4 regions of the Paenibacillus sp. CCS19 genome follow, and region 4 is predicted to be linked to each of the others. Evidence: riboswitches for the same ligand, from Rfam matches in the RefSeq annotation. Region 4 holds a riboswitch; each other region holds the start of a gene.
The links. A riboswitch is a leader RNA that binds a small molecule or an ion and turns the genes downstream of it on or off. The one in region 4 is predicted to bind cyclic di-AMP.

Region 1 (5,007 bases), on a different contig from region 4:
TTGGCGAAGCTGGACGTAACGAAATGTTCGTTCTGCCGAGGCCCGATATGATTAAACGTCCGCATCCGAACGATAGGTATGCCATACTGCCGGTAGTATTGCATGCCTAGAAAGTCCTGCGCGATTTTGCTGATGGCATAAGGATTCATCGGCCTTAGCGGGTTATTTTCCGTAACGGGAATCTCATTCGTGTGTACCTCGCCGTACGCCTCGCTTGATCCTGCGATGAGCACTTTGGTCGGAAGCTTATGAAGTCGAATCGCTTCGAGCAAGTGTACCTGACCTGCGACGTTATTATGGATCGTATCGCTGGGCGATGCCCATGAGGCGGGAACGAAGCTTTGCGCAGCCAGATGGAATAGATGATCGGGACGCTCGGCAGCAATGACTTCTTCGACGGCAGCGGCATCTCGAAGTTCGCACTCGATTAAGCGGATGTTCTTATTCGAGAGGGCGTCTTCTCCGTTATGCTGCCTGCAGCGGCAGGTGCCGGCGACTTCAATGCCTTCGCTTAGCAAATACGATGCAAGGTGGCCTCCGACAAAGCCGTTGATGCCCGTAATGAGAGCCTTCACTTGCATCACCTCATGGACTCGTTCAGCCAATATTTCAACCGAGGCTCTTCGGACCGATGGCAGACGAGCAGACCGTGCGGGGTGGAGACGACTATCAAGTCGGATACGCCGATAAGCAGCGTCTCCGTCTCGGAATAGACGGTGTTGCCTTCGCTTTCAAACAGCCGAATGGCGCCTTGTGCGACATTGCCAAGCGCATCAGACGGATGATGTCGGCGAAAAGCAGCCCATGATCCGATATCGTCCCAGCCGCAGTCGATTGGAATGCAGTGGATTTCGTCGGTTTTCTCGAGCACAGCGTAATCGATCGAGAGTTCGGGAATGTCTGCGTAGGCTAAGGCAGGATTGCCATCGTGTTCAATGAACGGCTGCCACAGCGCCGGTTCCTTCATGGCGATGTGATGCAAGATGGAGGAGGGACGCCATACAACGATGCCGCTGTTCCAATACACGTTGTGCTGTTGAATTAACTTCTCTGCCGTAGCGGCATCGGGTTTTTCTAAGAATCGTTTCACTTTATGCAGGGAATCCTCCGCATCCGACTGATCTTCATCGGCTTTGATCTCCATGTAGCCGAAGCCCGTGTCGGGGCGATCCGGCCGTATGCCAAGCGTGACAATCGAATTAACGGCAGTCGCAGCCTGTGCAGCTCGCTCGATGGCGGCGAGATAAACGTCATCGTCGGCGACATATTGATCTGCGGGTACGAATACGATCGGGCGATCATCGCCTTTGGCCAGCATGGTGTAAGCGGCATAGGCGATGCAGGCGGCCGTCCCTTTTTGCTCCGGCTCGGTGAAGATTTGTTCGGTGGATAAAGAGGGAAGTTGGCTGGTTACGAGCGGGACGTGCGCGGTAGGCGCTGCAATGAATAGACGTTCATCAGGCACCAGGCGCCGGAATCGGTCAACAGTCTGCTGGATGAGCGTAGGTCCCGAGCCGAATGACAGGAATTGCTTAGGTATTGTTTTGACGCTGCGGGGCCAGAACCGGGTACCTTTGCCGCCGGCCATGATCATGATGTTCATCATGTAATGCAACGACCTCCAATCACGAGCCATCCCGTGTAACGGGACAAACAGCTTCCATATACAAATGCTACGCCATTGTATTCAGGCAGGAATCGTGCCTGCAACGGCATTTGTACAAATATAAGACTTTACTAGCTTGCGGCTTCTTCGTTTCTGTAATTTCAACGGAATGAATGGCGATTTTTCCGCTAATGGGGAGGTGGCGGAAGGGTCATTTGCGGGCAGGCGGGAGTAGGATGGAACTTGTAGTGGCGGCAATTACCAGTTTCATGGGTGAGTTAAATGTGGTATTGTTTTACGCGAGCCGAAACTAACGTGCGGGGGAGATTCATGGTATTCAGATTGCCATAAAGGCGAGCTGAATCCTCGGGGTGAATCGCATAAGCAGCTGGCGGGCGCCAGTTGTTCGATGCGTAGGGTGACTCCTCATCCGAATCCGACAACTAACCTCGTAGGCGTATACAACAGGAGGATTCTAACTTAATGACACAGCTTACAGTGAAACCGTTTGCAAAATGTTTGAAGCAGTGGGCCCGCACAGCGGCTGCTGCTGCTCTTGGCATCTCGATCGCTTGGTCCGCATCCGCGGCATCCGCCGATGCAGCTTCCGTTCATGTGGCGACGAAGACAACGACGTTCTGGACGCTGTCCCAGTACTACGGATTGACGATGCAGCAGATTGCTTCAGCCAATCCGAGTGTGAATCCGAACAATATTATTGAAGGCCAGCGGCTGTCCATTCCCACGATAAGCAATACGTTTAAAGTGGCATCGGCGCCTGCGGCATCGGCAACAACAGCAAGCACAGTTAGCAACGACAGTGTGACAGTTGGCGGTAAGCAGTTTGATGTTTCGAAAACGATTCAAATGACGGCAACAGCTTATTCAGCGGATCCAGCAGAGAATGGCGGCTGGGGCGGACTTGATTACTTCGGTAATTCGCTTAAGGTAGGCACAGTAGCTGTCGATCCATCGAAGATCGCGCTAGGCACGAAGCTGTACATAGTCGGTTACGACTTTGCAGGACTTCCGACTGGAGGAATGATCGCTACCGCATTGGACGTAGGCAGTGCGATTAAGGGCAATCGCATCGATCTGTTCGTCCCAGGCACAGCAGCACAGGTGAGCGACTTCGGCATTCAGTATGTGAAGGTTTATGTACTGGAATCGTAATTATTAATTTGTTTATTGGCTCGCATGGCAGCAACAAGAAAGCGGAGATGCAATTATTGCATCTCCGCTTTCTTGTTGTTCGTGGCAGGTTGTACAGTTGTTGTTGACTTATCGCTGCTGCCAGCGGCCATCTGAGGAGCCGAGCATCTCTGGAATCGTCACGAGCTCGTATCCTTTGTTCCGCAGCATTCGGATAATAACAGGCAGCGCCTCGACGGTACCCGATAGATCCTGTGTACTGCCTCCGCCAGCATGCTGGAGAATGATCGAGCCTGGCTGGAGCGTCTTGCGGACGTTGATAATGACCGACCTGCTTCGCAAGCTTCGCCAATCGACGGAATCGACGTCCCAGTTCACAACAACGTAGCCGTTGCGCTTCGCCCACTGCACTTGAGCGGGTCTTATCTCGCCATAAGGCGGACGGATATAGCGCGGACTATATCCAACGAGAGGTGCAAGAATCGCATCTGTTCGAGCAATCTGGCGTTGATACTGTTCGGCGGTTAATTGCGAGAATACCGCATGGTTGTAAGAATGGTTGCCGACGGTGTGACCTTCTCGCTCCATTCGGCGAACGAGCTGCGGATAGCGCGTTGCCAGGGAACCGAGCACGAAGAACGTCGCTCTCACGTTATAACGCGCGAGTACATCGAGCACTTTGCCCGTATAGCGCGGATCCGGTACATCGTCGAACGTTAGCGCTGCTCGCCGCACACTGCGAGGACCATGCGTGACGAATGCGCCTGGATATCGCTTCTCCAGTGTAATCCAGCTCATAACGGCCTGCTTCCGCTGTTTCTTGCGGGGACGGGCGTACGAATTGTACTGCTCTGTCGATTGCATGGTCCGGCTGCTGTCGACTGAAGCTGCAGCGTGATCGCTTGGTGTTGGTTCGGCTTCGGACGGATAGGCTGAAGCATCAATCGGATTGGCAAGCAGAAGTGCAAGGACGAGCAGAATAACGATTCTAGATTGTCGTTTCATTGGACGTTCTCCCTTCAAAACGGAGGGGCGGAAAAGAATACAATCCTCGTTGTTTTCTCCGCGGAACGCCAATATTATGCATGCATATTAACGATGGGTCAGGCTTTGATCAGCGGGTTAAGTTATTGCACTTCTTCCCACCATGTATGCATTTGACGGACGAACAGCTGAAGCATCTCGCTGCTGTCGAACGCGCCGCTGAAATCTTCAATGCCGAACGCACCTTGATAGCCGACCGCCTTCAAGTCTGCTAACACACGTTTCCAAGGTACGATGCCACCTGCAACCGGCTGCCAGGCGCAATGCCAGGAAACAGGATCGAGTGGATCTGTGCTATCGGTTGCAGGCATCCAGCCAGCGTTCTTGACATGGACATGTGCCAAGTACGGACCGAGCAGCTCGAGCCCCATCCGATATTGCTCGAAGCCCTCGTGAACGAGGTTGCCTGGATCGTACAATACGCCAATTGCATCCGGGTCGCAGCCTTCAATCAGACGATGAGCTAGCGAAGCGCTAGGCGCGATTGTGTTGTGATGCGTCTCGACGAGACCCTTGATTCCGTATCGACGGGCCAACTTCTCAGCTTCTCGAATATATGCTCGCGCCTCTTGAAGCAGCTCGCCATATGGGCGGCTTCCATTGTAGCCGGGAACACCTAGTCGAATATACGATGCGCCAAGTGCAGACGCTATTGTCAGCATTCGCTCGGTTTCTTCCAGATCGCCGCAAGCCAAATAAGGGACGACCGCTAATGATTGAAGTCCATGCGCATCGGCAGCCGCTCGCAGCTCAGCGAGCGCTTCTGTTGAGCTGTCGGGGTCTATCGTGCACCGATTGTTGCCCCAGAAGGAAGGCGGATCATTCTTCACGCTATCGGATATGCGAGTGCATCGCCATTCGATTGCGTCGATTCCCGCTTTCTTCGCAGCAGCCAGCAGTTGTTGCGGCGACAAATCAGGCGTAGCAACGGTAAAGACAGAACAAATCATCAAGCAACATCCCTTCCAGTTAAAATCGTAATGAGAATGGATCGTGATTATAAAAGAAAACGTTTACTTTCTCTATATTAACACAGGATTCAGCTGCTGAACGCTATAGCAATCAATCGAAAGCAAAGGAATGGATATTGCTCCACACCGAAAAAACATGTTACAATACCAATATATCAAACCAAGGTTTTATATACAGAACCACTAACGTTTTTTGAATGGAGGCTAGTACCGTTTGACGGACAAATATCAGGT
Region 2 (5,007 bases), on a different contig from region 4:
ACCCAGAGGAACACGATGCCGAGCAGCTGCGTCAGAACAGCTGAGACGATCATGATGAAGAAGTCGGTCTGGTATTCCAGAATGGCTTTCAGTTGGGTGCCGAACAGTCTGCGGTATAGGAACAAGGTACGTCTTGTTGCGCGTACAATGGACATGCCAGATCAACCTCCATGAATCGTAATCTGCCGCACCGCCCATGACCACATGAGCTTCACAGCACGCATGCCCATGCGCATTGGAGGGCGAGCAGGCCGAGTGCGCCCCAAGGACTGACCTCTTCGAGGTAGATGGCAGCAGGTGTATGCACGATGCCTTGGAAGGGCAGCACGAGCGACAGCTTCTCCAGCCAGCCCGGGAAGAAGGAGAGCGGCACCAGCGCGCCAGAGAACAGGCTTGTCACAGCCATGCGCGCCCACACGATGCCGAGCGAACCCGTCGACCAGAAGCAGAGCAGACCCGCCATGTAGACGATACCGAACTTGACCATCAATGAAGCGAGCACGCTTAGAATAAACAGCAGAGTGTGAATGAAGTCTGGCTTGAGAATGCCGGAGGCCGCGATTAGAACAATGGCCGTTATGATGACGACGAGACCGCCCTCTATGACGGTTGAGCCGAGCGTTTCGGCAAGTCGGGCTTTCTGAAAATCGAGCGGTTTAAGCAGATCGGCGGAGACGCTGCCGTCGAGAATTTTGCCGGAGATACGGGTCTCGGAATAGTAGGACAGCAGCGAGTTGCTGATGAACGAGATGATCAGGTATGTCTTCATCTGCGTCCATGACATGCCCGCGAGCTCCTCGCGTCCGGCATAAATCGCGTTCCATAATGCGTACATGGCGATAAGCAGAACGAAGCTGGATGCAAAGTTGACGACGTAGGATAGCCGGTAGGCCAGCGTGTTCTGCATCGCTCGGGTCGCAATGCCCGTATAGGCCCGCCATGAACGTGGAAGCCGAAGCCATGCGTTCATCGACGGTTCGCCTCCCTTCCAGCGGCTGTTTGTTTGCTTCCTTGCTGCTCGTCGAGGGAGATGTGGCCCTCGTATACTTGCTTGATGACATGCTCGATGCCAGGTTCGTCGATCCGGAAGTCGACGACTTCCCCGCAGCGCATGACGGCAGAAGCGACTTCGCTCGCTGTAATGTGGAAGCGGTCGAATCGCAGCGATACATGCTGCCGTTCCAACTTCTCTGCCGTTACCTTCGGCATACGGTCCAGCGCTTCGCGAAGCGCAGGCAGGTCGGCGCTCTCCAGCTGGAAGTGAATGACCCGCTCGCGGGCGAAACGGTCTTTCACCGCAGCAAGCGTGCCATCGTAGATGAGGCTGCCTTGGTCGATAATGACGAGACGGTTGCACAGGTCTTCGATGTCGCCGAGGTCGTGCGTAGTCAGCATGACGGTCGTCCCGCGTTCTTTGTTGGATGAACGGATAAATTCGCGTATGCGCTGCTTCACGGCAATGTCGAGACCGATCGTCGGCTCGTCAAGGTAGACAGTGCGCGGATTATGCAGAAGTGCAGCGGCCAGATCGGCGCGCATCCGCTGACCGAGCGACAGCTTGCGAGCGGTCAGGTGGAGGAAATCCTCCATGCCGAGCAGCTCGATGAATTGATCCAGGTTGCGTTTGTACAGCGCTTCTGGAATCTCATAAATATCTTTCAACAGCGAGAACGTTTCGGAGATCGGAATATCCCACCACAACTGCGTTCGCTGACCGAACACGGCGCCGATTGTACGTGCATTCTCCATTCGGTTGCGATACGGATCAATGCCGCCGACGCTGATGGTGCCGGAACTTGGGATGAGAATGCCGGTCAACATCTTGATTGTTGTCGACTTGCCTGCACCGTTCGGGCCGACATAAGCGACCGTCTCGCCTTCCTCAATGTCGAGGTTAATGCCTGCGACAGCCGTTTTATCGACATACTTCTGGGAGAACAGGTGCTTGACCGCTCCTGCTAAACCAGGCTCTTTCACCGCTTGTCGAAACTGCTTCGTCAGCTGACGAATTTCAATGAAGCTCATCGGATGACCCCTCTCCGTTGTCTGCTCAGACTGCAAATCATCACCAGTGGAATGATAAGAATTCCATAATATATGAAATAGTAAAGTAAATTCGGGGAAAAGAATAGTAGAAATAACAACGTGGTTGTTTATTTCATGAGACCAGCGTATATAAATGTATGCTAAAGTTTGCGGACGGCGAGCGGAGGGGAGTTAGAGTACATTAATGTGTGCGCTATCGGGCGTCGGAGGCGGATGGCGGCAGGTTAGAGAACAAAAAAGTGCGTTAAAGTGTGCGAATGGCGAGCTGCAGAGAGTTAGAATACATAAATGTGTCCTGTCATGCGAGGCTAACGTGGCGGCGGCACCTCCACGGTCGACTTGCAATAAACAACAAAACCCGCTCGATCCCGAGCGGGTTTTGTTGTTGGCATGGCGAACCATGCATATCATGCAGCTGTGCTTCTTAGTCTACGTCTGGACCGCCATCGGCTTGGTCGGACGGATCATCGGCATACTTCTCATAGGATGTAGCGTTCATGACGCGGCGTGCGCTCAGGTAACGCTTTACATAATAGGAGTCGCTTAGGCTGCTGATTGTAACGCCTTTGGAGGAGGAAGCGTGAGCGAATTTGCCATCGCCAACATAAATGCCGACGTGGGAAACGCCCTTGCCGCTCGTATTGAAGAATACGAGATCTCCTGCACGCAGGTCGTCCTTGGCAACTTTCTGGCCAAGCTTGCTTTGATCATAGGACGAATGAGGCAAAGAAATACCGAACTGCTTAAATACATACATCGTGAAGCCGGAGCAGTCGAAGCCTTTGGACGTCGTGCCAGCTGTCTTGTACGGCGTGCCGTAAACGCTATCAACTACTGTGTCGAGCTTCGAGTCCGCGAAAGCGCTTCCCGCTTGGAAAGCAAGAAGAAGTGCGAGACCCAGGAAAATTGCTGCTATCTTGTTGCGCACGTTAAAGTGCTCCTTCCATTGCCTACGAGGTTAGCTGTGGGGTTCGGTTGAAGGTCCCCTATGATTCCCTCAGGCCAGCCTGTCCAACGGACATGATTGGTCGGGATCAATTCACCCAAGAATGGTTCCCCCGTTTTCGTACACGGAAATTCGGCAGTGTTTGATTGTACAGGGGAATATAATTCGTACTTTTTGAAGAAAATCCTTCCTGCGTGTCGAATTTCTAATAATTCTCATGAATATAGGGGAGTTTTGCTTGGTTTATGAGAGATTCTCTCATTTTAGGGCCGGAAAACACGAAAAAAGACCGCGCTTTCATAGGCGCGGTCCTACTTAAGAATGAGGGAATAAACTCGAAACCTGTCGACTTACGGGCTTGTCAGCTTATGGTTGGGAGCGAGATTGGAGACAGTCATATTGAGCGGCGATCGTCCACACTTTGAGCATCGTCTTCACGAATCGGTAGCCTTGGTGTACTAAGATAGCGAGGAAGCCTGCCCAGACCATCGAAGCGGAGGAGACGAGCAGCCCCGCAGCGCCAACTCCGCACCACATAAGCAGCGATAATCCGAAGTAGGGAATGAAATGCCTTAGTGCCCGCCATAAGCCGTTGAATGCCCCGCTGCCTGAGGCGGAGCCAAGCTGCATGGCAAGGAACAGCAGGTGAAGCAGAATGCCCCATGCAAGCCAGCCGCAAGCGGCGGGCAGCAGCTCGATGATGATGCTCTTCACAGAAGAGCCGGCAAGAGTCGCCGACAGTGCGCGGGGCAGCAGCCAGTAGCCAGGCGCCAGTGCGAGCAGCGTCTCGATCCAATAGAGCATCGTCATCGGCAGCCAGCCGCGGCGCACACCTTGCAGGAAGCGGGTCCCCTGCTCGGTCGAAGCGTGATGCAGGGAATGGAACAACCCTGCATTAAGCAGCGGCGTCAGCAGCATGCGAAGCACGATTAAACCGGCGAATGTCCATAGATAAGGCTGAATGAGATCCGTCTTCATGAGACGGAATTCCGCTTCATACAAGTATAACCGAGCGGCGGAGGCAGGCATCCCGCTGCCGGGATAACGGCGCAGAAGCGGGATAACGATGCCGTCCACAAGACGGTACAGGAAGAAGCCCCATAGCAGCTGATAGACGAATAGTACGATAATCACGTATAGATGACGGACCGTCAGCGACCAGCCGGTTTTCAAATGCTGCTTCATACGAATCGTTCCTCTCTACCAGCCGAGTGCGCCAATGAGGCTGTCAAGCAGCTTCGCGGCGCCGAGGCTCCAGCGTGCCTTCGTCTGATCCGGCAGCTCGGCTTTCAAATAGTTGTTGAAATGTCGATTGTCGAGCACATTCGTATTCTGAGGATCGACAGCTGCCCAATCTAGCGGGGCTGAGTGAACAAACTTGAACTGCATCGTGTTCTCATTGCCATTCCAGCTGCGTGTGACTGTCGTGCCGTCTGTGAACTGGAACTTGACCGGGACAGGGCCGTAGCTGCCGCCTAAACTGCGCACCTGAACGATCGATTCGTATTGAACCGTATCATCCGGCTGGCGAACGGTATGCACATCGATGCTCTCAACCGCGAAGTCAGCCATCAGATCGCCGTATACATATTGACGGAAGTAGTCGCTCCACTTCGTCTTCGTTACCTGTTCCACCACACGTTCGAAATCGGCAGTGGACGGATGGCCGAATTTATATTTCTGGAAGTAGGTGCGCATAATCTTCTGCATCGTTCGATCGCCGACGAGCTTCTCGATGCCGACAAGCACGAGCTTGGCGCGCATGTACACATTTTCCGCATAATGATCGTGGCTGTGGTAGCTCCAAGACAGCTGCTTCAGCGGCGCAGGGTCGGTCATATAGCTGGATTCCAGCGCAAGGTTCGGCAGTACGCCGTATTCGGTTTCCATCACTTTGTCCTCGGCATATGAAGTGAAGCCCTCGTCGAGCCAAGCCTCCTCGAACTCATTGGAAGCGACCATGCCGTACCAATACTGATGTCCGATCTCATGGACGACCGTGCGTTCAAGCGAGT
Region 3 (5,007 bases), on a different contig from region 4:
AGCGGGATGAATGGCTGTCGGATCTGTGCCGCAGGTTCCTACATAGGCGGTTGTATAAAGAAGTCATTGTAAGCGATCATAATGATGCCCTCTTCGAAGAAGCGAGGCAGCAGCTGCGTCAAGCGGGCCTGCATCCCGACTACCATCTCGAGGTTGATTTCCCATTCGACCTTCCTTATGATGTGTACCGGCCCGATGCGGGTAATGGGAAGAAGAACAGCGACAAGCCGCCGATTCTGCTGCTTGACTCGGAGGGTGGTTTATCGGAAATTTCGGCCCGTTCGGATATTATTCGTTCGCTGACCGGCTTGCATCAGGACAAGCATCGCTGGTATTTCCCAGACGATCTGCTGCGTCCGGTTGCGCATAGGCTCGACGCCCGCATACGCGCGATTTTTGGCTATTAGAACTCGAAGAAAATAAACGTTTTATATATAGGAAGGAGAAAGTAAGACAACATGAACGGAAAAGTTACATTAATTGATACGCATACGCACTTGGACAATCACAAATTCGACAATGACCGTGAGGAAGTTATCGCACGAGCAAGAGAAGCGGGTGTCGAAATTATGGTGAATATCGGGTTTGACCGCGAAACGATTCCGACGACGATGGCATTGGCGGAAAAGCATGATTTTATCTATGCGGCTGTTGGCTGGCACCCTGTTGAGAGCATCCATATGCAGGAGGGAGATCTCGAATGGATCGAGTCGCTGATGTCGCATCCGAAGGTTGTGGCTATCGGTGAAATCGGTCTCGATTACCACTGGGATACTTCACCGAAGGATGTCCAGCATCGCGTATTCCGCGAGCAGATCCGTCTGGCGCGCAAAGTCGGTAAACCGATCGTCATTCATAACCGAGATGCTTCGGAGGACGTCGTACGTATATTGAAGGAAGAGAAGGCGGAAGAGGTCGGAGGCATTATGCACTGCTTCTCCGGCAGCTGGGAAACGGCCAAAGCTTGTCTCGATATGAACTTCTATATTTCGTTCGGCGGACCGGTTTCATTTACCAATGCAAGGGTTCCAAAGGAAGTGCTTTCACGAGTGCCGGACGACCGTCTGCTCATCGAAACGGACTCCCCTTATTTGGCACCGCACCCTTATAGAGGGAAGAGAAATGAGTCCTCCTATGTCGCACTGGTAGCTGATGCCGCTGCGGCAATTAAAGGAATGAGCGTTGAAGAAATTGGATATTTAACGTCTCTAAACGCTAGAAAATGTTTCCGTTTTGATCAATAATGGCTGAAATCGTGAGGAATCGGGACCTTACGCGTGATAAAAGTTGATTTTGTCCCCAAAACCGCTTCTCTTTTCGCTGAATTTCCTTAAATATCGTTTAAATCGTCTTTTATCTGTTCTTTACAATGCATGCGAACACGGGGTATGATTCATTTCAGAACTTACACAATGTATTGGATTTCCAGTAGTACGCTTAATCTCCTAACGGAGAACGGGGGAACCATATGTGGAAATGCTGCACAGTGATTTGTGCGCATGGAAGCATAACCGATGGGGTGAATTTGGAAGCATTGCATAGCGGTCGATCCGCTGCAATGTGACGATAGGGCAACTCTCTTGCCCGAACCCGACAGCTAACCTCGTAAGCGAAATAGAGAGATCAACCTTCGAATCCCACTTTCCATGTTTAGTCGCGACCAAACGGGAAGCCACGAAGCAGATGATCCTCTGTCGATGGCTTCTTTTCTTTTCGAATAAAGAAGTTTACGTCGACATAGGGTTAGCAATGGAGGTGAAGGTGAGAGGGACTGGATAGCATGATTCGTCATGCCAATATACTATAGTCGCGTCAATTGTATCATGCGAAACACTCGACGGCGGGACTTTGAAGGAGGACCGAAGAAGTGGGCGTAATTCCGCAAGAGGACACCCATGGGAAACGATCATCCAGCATGTCATTCGCATTGCGATGGAAGCATGAAAACGTGCGGTTAATCACATTGAGTATAATTATCTCAATCGCTATGACTTTCATGTTATTGGTGTTGTTGTACGGAACGGCTGAGAGAAGCGTCTCCGTAGTAGTGAATGGACAAGAGAGCATCGTGAAAACGAAGCAATGGGTCCTGCAACGCCTACTGGATGAACAAGCTATTACGGTTGGGCCGCATGATAAGGTGTCGATCCCTTTGAATGCAGCGATTAAGGATGGAGATCGTGTCGTCATCGACACGGCGAATCCAGTGACCGTAACAGCTGATGGCAAGACTTGGACTGTGTACACGACCGAGGATACCGTGCAAGCGGCGATCGAGGAATTAAATATTCCGGTTCGTAGCTACGACAAAGTATATCCGGCGCTGACGGCTGACCTGACACCGAACATGGCGGTGAAGGTCGTACGTGTGGAGCGTAAAGTAACGAGCTCCCAGCATACGGTTCCTTTCACGATCGTGAAGCAAGAAGATCCTACCCTTGAGCAGGGTAAGGAGAAGACGGTTAAGAGCGGCACTGATGGTGTCGTTGTGAAACAATTCGAGAGCGTGTACGAGGACGGCAAGCTCGTATCGACAGCGCTCGTCGAGAAAGCCGTACAGCGGCCGGCGGTTAGCCAAGTGGTTGCTGTCGGTACGAAGAAGGCGCAGCCGAAGGTTACGACATTATCGGCCAAGGCTTCGAGCGGCCCGCAGACGGTATCTTTGAAAGGCATTTCCTTCAAGGCGAAGAAAGTGCTGAAGAATGTTACGCTTACGGCCTATTCCGCCGGCGTGAAGTCGACGGGCAAGAGCGCGAACCATCCGCAATACGGCATTACCGCTTCCGGCACGAAAGTGAAGGAAGGACGGACGATTGCCGTTGACCCTAACGTTATTCCGATCGGTTGGTGGGTATACATCGAAGGCATCGGATTCCGTCGTGCGGAGGATAAGGGAAGCGCGGTTAAAGGAAACAAGATCGACGTTTATTACGAGAGCGAAGACTACGCGGAAGAGTTCGGTTCGAAGAAAGGCTATACGGTGTACATCATCGGGCCTAACAAACCGTCCTCCAGCTAGTGGGTGTCGCGTTATCCGATAGCAGTATCAGATATGTATCGTAATTCACAGCCAAATATGCCATCATAAGAAGAGGCGATGCCTCTTCTTTTTGTATGCTCGCGGGAAGGAATGGCGCAAGATGATTAAAGAAATAATTGTGGTTGAAGGCAAAGACGATACGACGGCTATTAAGCGCGCTGTCGAGGCAGATACAATAGAAACCGGCGGCTCTGCGATCGGCGAACAGGTGCTGAAGCGGGTTGAGCTTGCTATGGAACGCCGCGGCGTTATTATTTTTACAGATCCGGATCATGCAGGTGAACGCATTCGGCGTATCGTCGCGCAGCGTGTTCCCGGCTGCAAGCATGCGTTTCTTCCTCAGGAGGAAGCGATGTACAAAGGCGATATCGGTGTCGAAAATGCATCGCCGGAAGCCATTCGCAAAGCGCTGGCTAATGTGCGAACGGAGCAGCTGGCAGGAGAAGGCGGATCGGTCGAAGTAACTTGGGACGATATTATAGAAGCGGGACTTACCGTTCATCCTCAGGCGTCTGAGCGTCGAGAGGTAATTGGCAAGCTGCTCGGAATCGGTTATGCGAACGGCAAAACCTTCTACAAACGATGCGTCAGCTTCCGAATTACGAAGACGGAGTTTATAGAAGCATGGCGGCAAATGGAACAGCAGCTGGAACAGGAGCGTGGCTAGTTAATGAGCAGCAATGAACAGAAGAAGAATACGGCGGTAGAGGTAGCTACCCCTTCGCGGACACGCGATATCGTGAAGAAATACGGCTTCGAGTTCAAGAAGAGTCTTGGACAGAACTTTCTAATCGACCAGAACATCCTGCACAAAATCGTGTCGGCTGCTGAGCTTGATTCGACCAAAGGTGCACTCGAGATTGGACCAGGTATTGGCGCACTCACGCAGCATCTGGCTCAATCGGCTGGCAAGGTGACGGCAGTAGAGATCGACAACCGTCTCATTCCGATTCTGCGCGATACGCTCGCAGGCGAAGATAACGTTGAGGTTATTCATGCGGACGTGCTCAAGCTGGATCTGAATCAGCTGTTCGCAGAGCGCTTCAATGATGTGTCAGGCGTCAGCGTAGTGGCGAATCTACCTTACTACGTGACAACCCCGATTCTTATGAAGCTGCTAGAGGAACGGCTGCCGCTGGAGAATATCGTCGTTATGATCCAGAAGGAAGTTGCAGACCGAATGGCGGCCAAGCCAGGCGGCAAGGATTATGGCAGCTTGAGCGTCGCCGTGCAATATTACTGCGTACCGAGCATCGTATGCATCGTACCGCATACGGTGTTCATCCCGCAGCCCAATGTCGATTCGGCAGTGATCAAGCTGGCGCTGCGGGATAAGCCCGCTGTCGAAACGCCGGACGAGGCGCATTTCTTCCGCGTGGTGCAGTCATCCTTCGCACAGCGCCGCAAGACGCTCATGAACAACCTATCGTCCTGGCTCGGCAAAGACCAGCGTGAAACGTTGACTACGCTGCTGGAGCAGATCGACATCGACCCAGGCCGCCGCGGCGAAACGCTCTCCCTAGACGAATTCGCCAAACTAAGCACTGCCCTTTACGAAGCCGGCCTCGGCCTGCAAGGTTAGGTTTACACGGCTAGCCACCGATCGACACTTGAAATAACAATGCCCCTATTCCATTGCATTATGTGCAACGGAATAGGGGCTGTATTTGTTTACAGCGTCTCCCGCTGTAAAACGTGCAACAGGAGCTGCCAATGGCTACAACCGACCCCGAGACGCCTTTCAACCGTTGTTTCTGTTGTACGGATTACAACCACAGCATGTTATGCAGGCATAACACACCTTTTCTGTTGTAACAATTACAACGGCGGCTGGGCAGAAAATGTTGCGGACATTCGAGTATGAGCACCTAATAGCTCAGTCCCGCCAAATGGTATACATACGTTCGAACTGCTTTTCCCTACTAAAGCCCTCAGATACCGAGGGGATCAAACTGTAGGAGCACCAA
Region 4 (5,007 bases):
CTGTTCGCCGATGAAGTCGATCGGCTCATTCAGCATTGGCACGAGGTCGCCGGGCTTGTCAGGTCGCTGGAGCAGGAGGAGATCGGTACGATTCGCATCGGCGCAATCGAGGCTGTGATGGAGACTGTGCTGCCGAACGCCCTGCGGCGATTCCAACAAGCAAAGCCGCGAATGGCATGGCAGATCATCACAGGCAATAGCGACACCTTGACAGAATCTCTACGCGAGGACAAGCTGGATTTCGCCGTCTGCGGAGAGCCGGGCGACTCGTCGCAGTATTATTTTGAACCATTGTATGAGGAGAGGACGGTCCTGATTGCAGATCGTGCCCACCCGTTGTGCGGAAGAAGCGAGGTTGTTTTCGAGGACATATTCGACTATCCGCTCATCGCAGGCGGGAGCACCTGTCTGTACGCGCTTCAGTTCAACAAGCATCTCGCCCGCTATAAGGAAACGCCGACCGTAACGCATACGGTGAGCCAGATTTCGTCGATTCCGCATATGGTAAAGGGCACGTCCGCAATCGGTGTCGTATTATCGTCCACTTCGCTCATTGCTGAAACTGCCCCTCTTCCTGTCCGAATGGAGCTGCCTCCAATCGCAGTCGGCTTACTGCAGACCCGCAAGCATAGCGGCCCTCCCTCCTCCTCCAAGCAGTTATTGCAACGGCTAGTTCGAGAGGAGATTGAGGCTGTGAAGGCACTTCGTCAATAAAAGAGCAGCCGATATGCGAGATGGTGTAACGCGGCAGCAGGACATTTTCATTAACAAAAAAACGTCCTGACGTTCCCACGAGGCTCCCCTCGTTGAATCGTCAGAACGTCTATCTTTGATTTAGACCTGCTCCACCATCTCATTCACCGACACGATATGGCTGTTCTTCTTGCTCGGCCGCTTCCAATGCTGCTCATTGCCCGGAAGATCGTCGAACCAGGCTGCATCAGCCGGACAGTCCAGCATCATGAACTTGCCATAGTGATTGTCGCGGGATTGGTGATATTTCAAATACGCTTTGCCCTTATCGATCGCAAGAATTTCGATTTTGCCGGACGTGTGGCTCATGGAGAGCCGTACTCTTTTGCCAAGACCGGACGTTCTCGCCTTCGCCTCTTCGACGATGCGGTAAACGCGCTCGAGCGGCAGGACGAACTCGCTGTTGCCTGCAACCGGACGGTTGATGAAGAAATAGTATGGGGTCACCCCCGCCCAAGACAGCTGGTCGAGCAGCTCGGCAAGCACGCCTGGATCGTCATTAATACCGCGCAGCACCGGCGTCTGATTGACGACAATCGCACCTGCATCATGAAGTGCCTTGAAGGCCTTCTTCGCTTCCGGCGTAATCTCACGCGGGTGGTTAATATGCGCCATGACATAGATTCGACGCTCTTCCGTGGAAAACTCCCGAATCAGATCGAGCAGCTCTTGATCCTCATAGATCCGCATCGGATTAAACACCGGGATCTTCGATCCAAGCCGAATAATCTTCACATGCTCGATCTCCCGCAGCTGCTCGATAATAAGCCGCAGCTTCGCCGTTGCGAGAATCAAGCTGTCCCCGCCAGTCAGCAGCACGTTGTTAATGCTCGGCGTTTGCGCGATATACTGGATACCCGGCGACACATCCGACATCGCCTCCTTCACATCATTGCGGAACAGCCGCTTGCGGAAGCAGTACCGGCAGTACGAGCCGCATACCTCCGATACGATGAGCAGCGCCGTCGTGGAATACTTGTGCTGACAGCCTGGCACGACGTAGTTCGTATCCTCATCCGACGCATCCCAGCGCCCATACTCCTCTAGTTCCCCTTCATTCGGTATTACGAGCTTACGAATCGGATCATGCGGGTCATCCCAGTCAATCAAATTCAAGTAATAATCATTGACGCGAAAAACGAACTTGTCTGTAATCGGTTTCAAAACTTGGCGTTCATGCTCCGACAACCCTTCGACCTTACTCAGATTCGTGATGTACCTGACTTTCTGCATGTACCTCTCTCCTTCGCCTCAGAATGGGATAATCGGGGAGCCTTCATGTCAGGAAGCTTACAGTTACCGCCAGCAGGGTCTATAAGTGCGCACAAAAAGACCCTTCGCGTACAAAGGGTCTCAGGATAGTAGAAATAGACATAGGAAGACCCATCTACCGCTGACGAGGTTAGCTGACGGACTCGGGTAAGATGGTACCCTACATTCGAACTTCGAACGATTCGCCCCAAATGACTTGGTTCCCCCGCTTTTCAACACGAAACCGTTGAAAATTAAGCACAGTTAGATTATAAGGACGGTCGGTTCATTTGTCAATTAATAGGAGGTAGCATCGAGAATTATCTAGCGCTTGAACCAGTGGAGAACCTTGCGTCGAGAAAGGGAGAAACTTCAATATTGGATATGCTACAATGACCCCTAGAGGCTTGCGAGGGAGAGGACAAATGATGATGACGAATTGGGAAACGATACAAGGAATCGGCACGACGGAAGCACACGCACGCTTGATTACGGAGAGCTTCCGGCGGCTGCTCGGCCGAGCGCTCGTCGAGGTCGGCGAAGGCGAGTCGGTCCGGGACAAGCTGTATGACGCACCGATCGTCGTACTGTCGCACGGCACCGAGGAAGACCCTGTGCTGAACTACGGCAATTCGGCTGCACAGTCGCTGTGGGAGCGCGATTGGGCGGACTTCACATCGATCCCGTCGCGGTTGACGGCGGAACCGATGGTGCGCGCTGAACGCGATCAATTCCTGAAAAAGGTCGCCGAGCAAGGCTTCGATGACGACTTCAATGGCATCCGCATCTCGTCCTCCGGACGGCGCATCGCAATCGAACGCGGCATCGTCTGGAATCTGATCGACGAGCAAGGTGTTTACCGCGGACAGGCGGCAGCTTTTGCAACATATGGCTATATCGAGTAGATGAGATGAACGAAGAAGCTGTCCCAGCAGCATGGATACAATGCCGCTGGAGACAGCCTCTTTTTTACCCAGTGGCTCTGTTACCTTTAACTAAGATACTGCGACAGTTCAATCAGATTGTCATCCGGATCACGAACATATACAGATACTATCGGCCCAAGTGCCCCTGTACGATTTACTGGACCCTCTTCAATGATTATACCTTCATTACGTAATCGTTTTATTACGTCTTCCATACTTAATTCTGTTATAAAGCATAAATCAGCAGAGCCAGGCAAAGGAGATCGAGCTTTAGGTTCAAATTCATTTCCGGCTTCATGCAGATTTATTTTTTGATTCCCGAACAACAAAGCTTTACGACCATTTCCAAAGGTCTCTTCTTTCATTCCAAGAACGGTTGTATAGAATCGAATGGTCTTTTCAATACTTTCTACTGTTAGGACAAGATGGTCTAAATTTTTTATCATAAGCTTTTCTCCGTTTACTAAGTTAGTGTCGGGTTAAACGACCGAAGACTTATTGTCGGCTACGTTCATGACGTTGTTCAACTATCGTTACCCGTTTACACAATGCGCCTCGACATTACTCCACCTTAGGTAAAACATTACCTTGCATTTCTTTTATGATTTCTAAGAATTGACCAACTTCCTTGGATGGATGTAATGGATATATTAAACCATATGGAACTGCGAAATCTAAATCACTAGGGATCGTCACCAAGGATGGATGAATATCTGCCCACGCCTCCAATGTTAACATAACCGTATTGCTTTCCTCGCAGCGATTAAACACATCAAGATCATAGAGACGCGGAACATCCTTTATTTGTATTTGAGGATGTGTCATTTTCAGGAAATCACGTATGTCATGAATGACGGCACTATTCCCTCCATTCACTACAGCCAATCTTTCCCCATACAAATCTTTGACACAAAGTGTTTTTCTTGAAGCCAGCCTATGCTGCCGAGACACGGCAAAGCAAACGCGGTAACTCCCCAGTTCAAGCACACGGTAGTAATCCTTCAAGTTATCTGTAAGAAATGGCCCCGCAATGATATCGAGCGCTTGGCCAATCATGCGGTAAGTGGTTGGGAGTGTATGTGCGTCATCTTCGAAATGAACGATGTTTATTCCGAATTGAGGGTATAGATCGCTAATTCCATTCCACAAATCAATCAAAATGTTACAGGGGTTAAGCATAGAAGTACCCACCCGAATAATATGCCGGTTCACCTGTGCGGACTGATGAATGCGGACAAGGGATTCTTGAAAATACTGCAGCATAAATTCCGCATCTTTAATAAAAGCTGTTCCTGCCTTTGTGAGCCTGACACCGTGGTTGGTACGAATAAAAAGCGGGACTCCGGTTTGCTTTTCCAATAAATTCATTTGCTTCATCACAGCGGTTGATGAAATAAAAAGCTTTTCGGCTGCCTTAGAGAAGCTTCCGGACTCCGTCACTTGAACAAACGTCTTCAGTTGCTCAATCATTCAGGAAGGCCCCCTCCTTTTGCATAAACCATTAGTTAATACCATGCTAACTTATTTGAAATTCCGTATCAAGCTGCTAAGCCGTAACATTAGAGAAGAACGAAAGAGACAACAGAGGCTTTAAAAAAACGACACACAGGAACTGTATTGGAGGAGGATACGATGGAAAACAAAGTCTGGTTCATTACAGGAGCCTCTCGCGGATTAGGGCGCATTTGGGCGGAGGCCGCTCTTTCTCGCGGGGATAAGGTTGCCGCGACCGCTCGCACACCGGAAAGCATCGCTGAACTTAAGGAACGTTTTGGAGACGCTGTTCTCCCCTTAAAGCTCGATGTAACAGATCCCCGGCAGGTCGAGCATGTTGTTCAACAGGCTCATGCGCATTTCGGCAGACTGGACGTTGTCCTGAACAATGCCGGTTACACACTGGTTGGCACGACTGAGGAGGCTGACGAATCCGACGTCCGCGAACTATTTGACGCCAATTACTTTGGTACGCTTCGTGTCATCCAAGCTGCCCTGCCTCTGCTTCGACTACAGGGCAGCGGGCACATTCTCGGCGTTTCAAGCGCCATGGGGATTGTTGCGGCACCGCTCATCGGCTTCT

Region 1: another riboswitch for cyclic di-AMP. It lies ahead of SBI19_RS14370 (3D domain-containing protein); the one in region 4 lies ahead of SBI19_RS17200 (KamA family radical SAM protein).
Region 2: another riboswitch for cyclic di-AMP. It lies ahead of SBI19_RS04630 (C40 family peptidase); the one in region 4 lies ahead of SBI19_RS17200 (KamA family radical SAM protein).
Region 3: another riboswitch for cyclic di-AMP. It lies ahead of SBI19_RS23280 (resuscitation-promoting factor); the one in region 4 lies ahead of SBI19_RS17200 (KamA family radical SAM protein).

The regions. Positions count from the first base shown of each region.
Region 1 is NZ_BTCK01000018.1:42,696-47,702, reverse strand. Features, by position in the region: gene SBI19_RS14380 (GDP-mannose 4,6-dehydratase) at 1-575, opposite strand, end outside; gene SBI19_RS14375 (mannose-1-phosphate guanylyltransferase) at 581-1,606, opposite strand; cyclic di-AMP (ydaO/yuaA leader) riboswitch at 1,899-2,079, shown strand; gene SBI19_RS14370 (3D domain-containing protein) at 2,090-2,779, shown strand; gene SBI19_RS14365 (polysaccharide deacetylase family protein) at 2,888-3,763, opposite strand; gene SBI19_RS14360 (sugar phosphate isomerase/epimerase family protein) at 3,886-4,752, opposite strand; gene SBI19_RS14355 (IclR family transcriptional regulator) at 4,988-5,007, shown strand, end outside.
Region 2 is NZ_BTCK01000003.1:228,847-233,853, forward strand. Features, by position in the region: gene SBI19_RS04615 (ABC transporter permease) at 1-155, opposite strand, end outside; gene SBI19_RS04620 (ABC transporter permease) at 212-970, opposite strand; gene SBI19_RS04625 (ABC transporter ATP-binding protein) at 967-2,025, opposite strand; gene SBI19_RS04630 (C40 family peptidase) at 2,471-2,974, opposite strand; cyclic di-AMP (ydaO/yuaA leader) riboswitch at 2,979-3,140, opposite strand; gene SBI19_RS04635 (hypothetical protein) at 3,359-4,177, opposite strand; gene SBI19_RS04640 (M1 family metallopeptidase) at 4,193-5,007, opposite strand, start outside.
Region 3 is NZ_BTCK01000042.1:41,709-46,715, reverse strand. Features, by position in the region: gene SBI19_RS23290 (HD domain-containing protein) at 1-407, shown strand, start outside; gene SBI19_RS23285 (TatD family hydrolase) at 459-1,244, shown strand; cyclic di-AMP (ydaO/yuaA leader) riboswitch at 1,425-1,627, shown strand; gene SBI19_RS23280 (resuscitation-promoting factor) at 1,868-3,019, shown strand; gene rnmV (ribonuclease M5) at 3,141-3,707, shown strand; gene rsmA (16S rRNA (adenine(1518)-N(6)/adenine(1519)-N(6))-dimethyltransferase RsmA) at 3,711-4,622, shown strand.
Region 4 is NZ_BTCK01000024.1:80,687-85,693, reverse strand. Features, by position in the region: gene SBI19_RS17205 (LysR family transcriptional regulator) at 1-714, shown strand, start outside; gene SBI19_RS17200 (KamA family radical SAM protein) at 835-1,986, opposite strand; cyclic di-AMP (ydaO/yuaA leader) riboswitch at 2,132-2,275, opposite strand; gene SBI19_RS17195 (MEKHLA domain-containing protein) at 2,430-2,909, shown strand; gene SBI19_RS17190 (VOC family protein) at 2,996-3,376, opposite strand; gene SBI19_RS17185 (LysR family transcriptional regulator) at 3,492-4,400, opposite strand; gene SBI19_RS17180 (SDR family NAD(P)-dependent oxidoreductase) at 4,563-5,007, shown strand, end outside.